Regions from separate parts of the Terribacillus saccharophilus genome, predicted to be linked through region 2. Evidence: riboswitches for the same ligand, from Rfam matches in the RefSeq annotation. Region 2 holds a riboswitch; each other region holds the start of a gene.

Region 1 (3,278 bases), 710 kb from region 2:
CTGTTGGAAATAAGGCGTCAGAAACGTATTATCAACAATCAACAGCAGGTTATGATCTTTTGCTAATTGCGCATATGCAGCAATATCGATTTCCTGCATGAGCGGGTTTGTCGGTGTTTCAAGGAAAATTGCTTTTGTATCTTCCGTTATCAATGCTGCAGTCTCTTCAACGGAATGAAATGGCGCATATACCGGCGATACGTCATATGCATCTGAATAGAAATCAAACAGTCGATAGGTGCCTCCATAAATATCCTCTGGCACTAGCAGTGAATCGCCTGAACGAAAAAGGGATAATACAAGCTGAATTGCTGCCATGCCTGAGCTGCATGCAAAAGCTCGATCGCCTTTTTCCAGCATTGCAAAACCTTCTTCCAGGACAGAACGAGTAGGATTCTTCGTCCGTGAATAATCATACCCGGTAGATTCGCCGATTCCTCCATGTGCATAAGCAGTGGACAGATACACTGGCGGATTCACTGCTCCTGTTATTCCGTCACTGCGATTTCCTAACTGCACGAATGTTGTTTCCAAACTATTTCCCATACCGCTTCTCACCCTTCTCTTAAACAAAAAAAGAACCTTCTCCCCAAAAAGGAAGAAGGTTCAGTCATGACCGAATCAGCTTCTTATCTTTAAGGCGGATACCTTTTGGATTTAGCACCGTGTCTTTCTCAGACTGGTTGCTGAGACATCATCGGGCCAATTCCCTCCGTCTCTCTTGATAAGAAAATTTCTATTTAATTTTTATATTAAAGCTATGTTAACACACAAAAATATACAGTCAAGCATTATTTAAAATTTTCTGCCAAATGAATCTTTTTCTGATGTAATTTTTAGCATAGTACAGCTCATTAGGAAAAAAAGTGACAAAAAATAGGATTGACACCCAGAACTTTTCGGTCTATCCTTTTCCTTACAACTAATATTTCTTATCGAGATTGGTGGAGGGAATGGCCCAACGAAACCAAAGCAACAGGCTGCAAGGTGCAGTACTGTGCTAATTCCAGGTGTATAACACTGCAGATAAGAAGAGCGGAAAATCTTTAAAAGACCCTCTTCTGTCTGGAAGAGGGTCTTTTTTTAGCATCAATTCCGATTATATCCATTGGAAATATCAAGATTATTACAGGAGGTTGGAAATGGAACAGATCAAGCAGAGAATAGCAGAAGTACATACGGAACTAGAAGACAATTTCGCTGAAGTGGTTGAGTGGAGACGATATTTGCACCAGCATCCCGAATTGAGTTTCCAGGAAACAGAGACAGCCCGTTTTATCGCTGATAAACTGCGCAGCTTCGGTTATGAAGATATCCAGACAAACATCGGCGGTTATGGCATCGTCGCTACACTTGCAGGAAAGACAGCAGGCCCAACGATTGCTCTGCGAGCCGATTTCGACGCGCTACCGATTGAAGATGAAAAAGAGACTGCGTATCGATCCAAGACATCTGGCGTCATGCATGCTTGCGGTCATGACGGTCATACAGCCGCCTTGCTCGGAACTGCTAAAACATTGATCAAGCACAAGGAAAGCCTGAAAGGTAAAGTGGTCTTCCTGTTCCAGCCAGCTGAGGAAGTTCCTCCAGGCGGCGCGAAAGCAATGATTGAAGATGGTGCACTTGATGGTGTGGACTATGTTTACGGTGCCCACCTTAATTCGGCTGCTCCTATCGGAAAGATCGGTGTTGGCGAAGGCTTCAAGATGGCAGCAGTTGATAAATTTGCGATCACCATCCAAGGAAAAGGCGGTCATGGCGCAGCTCCACATGAAGCTGTCGATCCAATTGTCATCGGCAGTGATATTGTCAGCGCATTGCAGAAGATTGTCAGCCGCAGAGTCAACCCTCTGGAATCAGCAGTTGTGACACTTGGTGTGTTCCAGTCTGGCCAAGCATTCAATGTTATTCCGGATACCGCCAGATTGGAAGGAACAGTCCGGACGTTTAATGCTGATATCCGCCAGCAGGTGAGAAAACAGATAGAGTCCATTGTAGACGGTATTGCAACTGGATTCGGCGCAACCTATTCAATTGATTATCTGCACGGCTATCCTGCTCTTTACAACCACCCGGAAGAAACCGCACTTCTGCAGCGTCTGTTTGCCGAAGAATTCGGTGAAGAACAGGTTATTCCGCTTGAAACTGGGATGGGCGCTGAAGACTTCGCTTATTATTTACAGGAGAAACCCGGAAGCTTCTTTAAAGTTGGCTCCCGCAATGAGGATACTGCCACACATTATCCACATCATCATCCTAAGTTCGACATCGATGAGCGAGCTTTGCTTATCACGGAAAAAGCATTTACGAAAATTGTATTCTCGTTATTGGGAAGCTAAGGAGGAAGTATATTGAATAAGAAGTTTGCACTTATATTATTCGGCTTGATGGCCACTATTGCCCTATTCGGGTGCTCCAGCAATTCCAGCAGCAGTTCCGGTGCAAGCGGCGGAGATCCCGTTGAAGGCGGTGACCTAAATGTTGCCATGACAGCTGATCCCGATACGCTTGACTGGATGTATTCCGGAGAAAGTGCTACTAGAAAAATTGGCTGGCATATTTACGAAGGTTTATTTGCAATAGATCATGATTATCAAGTACGCCCTTTGCTTGCTGACGATCATACCGTCAGTGATGATAAAAAAACCTATACGATCACGCTTCGTGACGGACTGAAATTCCATAACGGGCAAGACGTAACAGCTGAAGACGCAAAAGCATCAATCGACCGCTGGCTGAAGGTCTCCTCTGTCGGTAAGATCGCTGCAACACATGTTGATTCAGTCGAAGCAACAGATAACCTGACATTGGTCATTACGCTCAACGATCCGTATACCGCTTTGCTTACTGATATGTCTGCACCAAAAGCATCAGCTGTCATCATTCCAGCTGACATTGCTGAAGCAGCAGGTGAGCAGCCGCTGACAAACGAGCAGCTTATCGGTACAGGTCCATTCAAATTTGATTCCTGGAAGCGCGGGAATGAAATTGTCCTTTCCAAATTCGATGACTATCAATCTCGTGAAGAAGAAGACTGGGGCGGTTTGACAGGTAAGAAAACCGCATACCTGGATACGATTCATTTCAAGATCGTAAAGGATCCGCAAGTCATGCTCAATGGACTTAAAACAGATCTATATGATTATGTACAATCGATCCCGCTTGATTTATATGATGTAGTTGATACGACACCAAATGTTGAACCAGCTATCTCCAGTAATGGCTACTCTGTCATTACACCGGATAAATCAGAAGCACCTTTCGATGATATCAAGGTC
Region 2 (3,278 bases):
TCATATTATCACAGCGAATAAAGAGCTAATTGCCTCACGGGGGGCGGAGCTCAAGCGCTTGGCAAAGGAAAAAGGTGTACGGTTGGAATATGAAGCAGCAGTCGCAGGCGGAGTTCCGGTGATTGGGACGCTGAAGCAGCTTCTCCATATCAACCACGTCGTTAAGGTAGAGGCGATTTTGAATGGCACATCCAATTTTATTCTAACGGAAATGTCCGATAAGGGACTGCCGTTTGAAGAAGCGCTGCAGCTTGCGCAGGAAGCGGGATTTGCAGAAGCTGATCCCGCCAATGACGTTGATGGCTGGGACGCTTTTTATAAACTGATGGTGCTGAGTGATTTGTTATTCGAAGATCAGCCGGACTGGGAGAAAGTTACACGAAAGGGAATCCGCTCAGTTTCCTCACAGGATATCCAAGCCGCTGCAAAACAAGGTTGGAAAATCAAGCATGTTGCGACGCTTGAAAACGCGGGCGGAGAAGTGACTGCATCTGTCGAACCGGTCATCTTAACGGCTGCACATCCTCTGTACAGCGTGGATGGAGTAGATAATGCTGTATGTGTGGAAGGTGACCTTGTTGGCAAACTGAAGCTTCAAGGACCAGGTGCCGGAGCCCTGCCGACGGCAAGCGCCATTGTCGAGGATTTAGCGAATCTTGTTCACCAGCGGAAGGAAATCGAAGTAAAGCGGGTAATCAAATTCACGGAGAAACATGAGGCAGTTCCTTTCGTTCATTTGCCGTCTGGTGAGACTATTCTTCTGCACAGAGAAAACGTTGAATCTGATAGCCATTATTATCGGGTTGCCGCGAGAACACCGGCAAAAGCAGAAGCCTAATACAGGAGGAGAGTTCGGATGACAATCTTATTGCTAAACGGAAGTTTGAATCCTGCATCCACTACTAAGAAGCTGTTGAAACAAGTGCAGACGCTATTGCAAAAGGCCAAATATGAAACCGAGATAATCAATATAGGTGAATTAGAGCTGCCGCTTTTTCACCCGGCCCAGCCGGCTGGAGCAGCAGCTGATTGGCTGCGGGAAAGAATCGATTCGGCGGAAGGACTTGTGATCGGTTCACCTGAATATCATGGCAGCTATAGCGGAGCATTAAAAAACGCAATTGATTATTTTGATAAAGACTTGCTGAAAGGTAAGCCTGTCGGATTGTTAACGAGTACAGGCGGCCTGAAGGGCGGTATTAACACTTTGAATGGATTGCGGACAGTTTTCCGCAGTCTGTCTGCGCATGCAATTCCTCAGCAGCTCGCTGTAAGCCGTAAGGAATTTAAAGATTCTATTCTGGCACCAGACTGTAAAAAAACGCTAGAGCAATTTGTTATTGGGCTAGATGAGGCGTTGCAGCATCAAGCTGTTGCCGCACATATACTATTAAAATAATTTAAATATTTTGAATTTATATTGACGCGTACAAGGATTGCGTATATTCTAATTACCATAAGTTGTATAAATGCTGACTGGACCACCAGAAGCTTTTATTCCCGATCTGTAGGAGTAAAAGCGTTTTTTTATTTAATTGAATAATCCTTATCAAGAGAAGTGGAGGGATATGGCCCTGTGAAGCTTCGGCAGCGGATTCCGTTAGGAAAACTGTGCCAAATCCATCGGGTGATCCCGGAAGATAAGCAGGAACGACTCCCCACTTATCTTTCGTGGGGAGTTGTTTTATTTTTAAACAGAGGCTTCTGCGTCTTTAATTCCTACTATAGTGATTGGAAAAGTGTAATTTATATGAAGTAGATGGAGGTGGAAGCAGCAATGTTGTATGTATTGTCTCGTTTCGGGATGGCAGCCGGTGTTATTTTAGGATCGGTCACGCTCGTATTTTTGATAGTTAATATTCTTCCCGGTGATGTAGCGACTTTATTAGCCGGAGATGATGTGCCGACAGAGACGGTAAATCAGCTTCGAGAAAAACTTGGATTGGATAGACCCCTTATTGTGCAATATCTGGATTACGTAGCTGGACTATTTCAAGGAGATCTTGGGACTTCTTATGCGAATAGTGAACCGGTACTGGAACGCCTGCTTGATAATTTGGGACCGACATTGGCGCTGACCATTTCAAGCATGATCGTAGCCATTGTACTAGGTCTGATCTTAGGTATCTTATCCGCGGTATATCAGAACAAACTGCTGGATGGCATCATCCGGGTGTTGAGTTTGATTGGGGTTTCCACTCCTAATTTTTGGATTGGTATTCTTCTTATTTGGATCTTTTCTGTGCAGCTCCACCTGCTGCCGTCCATCGGAAATGGATCCTTTGAGCAGCTGATTCTGCCATCGATTGGTCTCGGGATTACCGGCGCTGGAGTAATTACAAGGTTGATTCGGAACAGCATTCTAGAAGCATCTAATGAGCCCTTTATCCGATCTTTACGCGGAAAAGGCATCGGGCATCGGGCAATTTTGTTTAAGCATATTCTGCGTCATGCCCTTATTCCTGCGGTGACTATGGTGGGAATGATCTTCGGAGAGATGCTTGCTGGTTCGGTTGTTACAGAAACCGTTTTTTCAAGACAGGGACTAGGGAGACTTATTGTAGATGCAATCGACCAAAAGGATATTCCGATCATTCAAGGTGCCATTCTGTTTACTGCCGCCTTTTATGTTGTGATCAATATGCTTGTTGATATTTCCTACAGATTAATTGATCCAAGAATCCGGCTGAATGAGAAGTAAGAAAGGGTGATTGAAGATGATTGGCAGCTTAAAGAAAACAAAAACTTTGTCGTATCGCCGAAATAGCTGGTGGACAGGAAGTCTGCTGCTGCTCTCAGCCGGCTTTATCTTATTCATTGTAATTTGTTCATTATTCCCTGATCAGATTGCCAGTCATTCGCCGACAAGGATGGATCCAAGCGATGCTTTATTAGCTCCATCATTGGAGCATCTGCTAGGAACTGATCAATTCGGCAGAGATATTTTCAGTCTGATTGTACATGGCAGTCAACAATCCTTGGTTATCGGTGTACTGTCAGTCTTAATTGGCGGAGGAATCGGCGGGTTAATCGGGTTGGTGTCTGGCTACTGTAACAACGCAGTCGATAATACGTTCATGAGAATCATGGACATTATTATGACGATTCCTGGTATTATGCTGGCTATTCTCGTTTCAGCTGTATTGGGGCCAAGTACGCTGAACCTTATTCTGGCCGTTTCCATCGCTTCATTGCCAGGCTATGCCAGAGTGATGCGCGGGCAAGTACTGCATGTGAAGGATGCAGGTTATGTCCATGCTTCCAGGTCAATAGGATTG
Region 3 (3,278 bases), 220 kb from region 2:
AATCTCAACTAATCGAGCATAGAAAGGTGCAGATCCGATGATAAGTGCAGGCAATGCTGCCTCTGGTCCGCGGATCGTACCGACGATAAAATCGGTAAACGGGAATAGAAGTAAGATAAGGATGATGAACGGAATCGCCCGGAATATGTTTACAACCGCCGCTACAATACCGTAGACAACTTTATTTTCCCAAAGCTTGCCCTTACTAGTCAGGTAAAGCAAAAGGCCTAGGATAATACCGATGATGAAAGTACCGATCAAGGAAAGGATCGTCATATAGAATGTCTCATAGATGGCTGTGTTCAAATCTGCAATATCTACATTCGGAAACCACTTCTCAAACAAGTTCCTGCACCTCCGCTTTCACGTTCGCTCCGCGGATGAAGTCCAGTGCCTTCTCCACTTCCGATTCATTACCCACCAGCTGTAAGAACAGGTTTCCTACTGCTCCGGTTTGTGTCTGCAATACACTGCCCTGCAGGATGTTGATATCAACATCGAATTGTTTAGCAGTCTGACTGACAACTGTTTGATTCACGTTTTCTCCAGAGAAGGAAAGCTTCACGATTGTGCCTGTACCTTCTTTTACTACTGCAGCCGATAAGGAATTATACTGTTCGCTTCCATCCAGCTGCTGAACGAAGCGTTTCGTGATAGCTTGCTGCGGGTCCTGGAATACATGCGCTGCATCGCCTTGTTCTACAACTTTTCCGGTATCCATAACAGCTACACGGTGGCAAATTTTTCGGATAACATTCATCTCATGTGTAATCAATACGATAGTCAGTCCGAGGCGTTTGTTAATGTCCACGAGCAAGTCAAGGATAGAGTCAGTAGTTTCCGGATCCAGCGCAGATGTTGCTTCATCACAAAGCAGAACTTTCGGATCGTTGGCCAATGCCCTTGCAATGCCGACACGCTGTTTCTGTCCGCCGCTCAGCTGAGATGGATACGCATTTTCGCGCCCTTTTAGTCCGACTAGCTCAATCAGACGATCAACTTTTTCTTTTCTTTCTTTTTTCGGTACACCTGCGATTTCCAATGGAAAAGCAATATTTTGATGTACAGTACGGGACCATAGCAGATTGAAGTGCTGGAAGATCATCCCGATTTCTTGTCTGGCTAGACGAAGTTCGTTTTTACGCTGTTTAACGATATCCTTGCCATTGATTATTATTTCACCAGCTGTCGGTTCTTCTAAGCGGTTTAAAAGGCGAACAAAAGTACTTTTTCCAGCACCGCTGTAACCAATCACGCCGAAAATCTCACCTGACTCAATTGTAAGATTAAGCTCATCGACTGCTGTAATATTCTGTTTTTTTGTGCGATATATCTTGGAGAGGTTTTTGATGGTGATCAATATCCGCTCCTCCTTCCTCGTGTTGCTTTATAAGCATAAAAAAGCGCCTTTTTGTTCTGAGAACAAAAAGACGCAGTTGCGTTCGATAATTGTTCTCTCATCTGTACAGGTTTCCCTGCAGGAATTGGCACCATACAGGAAAACCTGTGGTTGCCGGGCTTCATCGGGCCAGTCCCTCCGCCACTCTTGATAAGAGTTTGGTATATGATTGCTAAAAGGAGTTTAGCATCTAGTCAATATTCTTGTCAACATATTTCACAGACTTCCTTTACCTCCCAGAAATAGAAGGGCCTCTACAAGCAGAATATGCTGATAATCGCCGTCCACTACTTGCTGCTTGCGGATACTGCGAAGCTGTACCTCACCATCAAGAAGCTCCTGCAGTGTCTGCTCATCGGTACGTATATGTAAAATACCATAAGGCTTAGAAGCTGGGGTCGTGAGGCTGCTTCTATCTATATGCAAATCGAAGTGTGCATCTCCCCATTCAATGAAGACCTTGAGCCGCTTATCATTACATAAAGGCAGCAGATCCTCTCTTACCTCGATCTGATGCTTGAGCTTTGTCAGTTTTTCGATGATCATCCGCCATTCCCCCCTACACTGTATTTGGCTCTTCTTGTTCTGATTTCCTGCAAGAAAAAACAGCTTTCCAGATTGGAAAGCTGTTTTATTCGCTCAGCGTCTTCGCCAGCATATGCTGAACGGAATGAAACGCATATATTTTTTCCTGAACTTCTCCCTGTTTGAAGGTAATGAGACAAGGTACACTTTCAATCTTATTCTCCTGCATAAAATCAGGAAAAAGAGAGGCGTTCAGTTTGTGATAATATTCCTGGCCTGTCACGGCCTCCACTGCAAGGAGCATTTTTTCTGCAAGCTGACATGTACCGCAAAAAGGCGTGTGTACAAATATTCTTGCTTGCTCCTGTTGTGTGACTGTCTGGACCTCGGTTTTAATAACGTTGATATTCATCCCTTCTTTCTTCAGACGAGGAAGAATGGATGCACCATGATACTTCTGCTAAGCAGGGCTGTGGCCAATTCAGGGGCCGGGGTCGCCGCTACCTCTCGATAGGTTCTGTCTACGTAAATATGCTGGGCATGCGGCAGCTCTCGTGCTAACTGTTTTCGCAGCTTATGACCAGCGCTATCCTCATCCACCATAATATATACTTGCTTGTGATCCAAGTCATAGTCATACAACAGCTGTTCCAGCCGCTCGATGCCCAATGTGCCATTGGTGCAGATGATCGTCACTTCCTCATCGATGATCTTCCTTATCTGCTCTTTGTCCGAGCGTCCTTCTACAATAATGACTTTTTCTTCATCACCCATACTGGCATCACCTATTCTGATCGATATTTGATTGCTTCCTTGCCCGTGCCCCGATAAAGGCTTAGCAACGAACGCTTGCCATAGTATATGAAAAGAGACCGCTGCCCTTGCTAACAGATATCAACAAGGACCCAAAAAATTAATCCTCTTTAATCCGTCCTTCGTAATCTTCTACAGATAGCAAGCTTTCATAAGCTGCATCGTCATCTGCTTCCACTACAATCATCCATGCTTTCTCGTATGGGGATTCATTTACGAATTCAGGGCTGTCGTCTAAATCATCGTTCACAGCTACGACTTTTCCGCTGATCGGAGCATACAGCTCGGACACTGTTTTTACAGATTCAACGCTTCCGAATGGCTCGTCTGCTTTCAGTTCGTCACCGACGGACGGAAGTTCCACGAATACGATGTCTCCGAGTTCATCCTGGGCGAAGTCGGTAATACCGATTCGGTACTGATTGCCATCTTCTTTTTTAATCCATTCATGTTCCTCAGTGTAACGTAGATCTTTCGGTAAGTTGCTCATTTTTATTCCTCCACCTATTTTCTACAAGAATAGCTAACATATTTACTATAA

The links. Region 2 has a riboswitch for S-adenosylmethionine ahead of GZ22_RS00330 (ABC transporter permease). Riboswitches for the same ligand answer to the same signal wherever they lie in the genome.
Region 1: linked by a shared signal. The riboswitch ahead of GZ22_RS04035 (M20 metallopeptidase family protein) and the one ahead of GZ22_RS00330 (ABC transporter permease) in region 2 are both predicted to bind S-adenosylmethionine.
Region 3: linked by a shared signal. The riboswitch ahead of GZ22_RS16570 (methionine ABC transporter ATP-binding protein) and the one ahead of GZ22_RS00330 (ABC transporter permease) in region 2 are both predicted to bind S-adenosylmethionine.

The regions. Positions count from the first base shown of each region.
Region 1 covers NZ_CP008876.1:769,017-772,294, reverse strand. The annotation lists gene GZ22_RS04040 (methionine biosynthesis PLP-dependent protein) at 1-546, opposite strand, end outside; SAM riboswitch class I at 627-731, opposite strand; SAM riboswitch class I at 930-1,033, shown strand; gene GZ22_RS04035 (M20 metallopeptidase family protein) at 1,143-2,339, shown strand; gene GZ22_RS04030 (ABC transporter substrate-binding protein) at 2,352-3,278, shown strand, end outside.
Region 2 covers NZ_CP008876.1:62,390-65,667, forward strand. The annotation lists gene GZ22_RS00320 (homoserine dehydrogenase) at 1-838, shown strand, start outside; gene GZ22_RS00325 (NADPH-dependent FMN reductase) at 857-1,399, shown strand; SAM riboswitch class I at 1,544-1,647, shown strand; gene GZ22_RS00330 (ABC transporter permease) at 1,778-2,701, shown strand; gene GZ22_RS00335 (ABC transporter permease) at 2,718-3,278, shown strand, end outside.
Region 3 covers NZ_CP008876.1:3,332,224-3,335,501, reverse strand. The annotation lists gene GZ22_RS16575 (methionine ABC transporter permease) at 1-345, opposite strand, end outside; gene GZ22_RS16570 (methionine ABC transporter ATP-binding protein) at 338-1,360, opposite strand; SAM riboswitch class I at 1,455-1,556, opposite strand; gene GZ22_RS16565 (hypothetical protein) at 1,616-1,945, opposite strand; gene GZ22_RS16560 (thioredoxin family protein) at 2,031-2,336, opposite strand; gene GZ22_RS16555 (ribonuclease M5) at 2,348-2,698, opposite strand; gene gcvH (glycine cleavage system protein GcvH) at 2,838-3,227, opposite strand.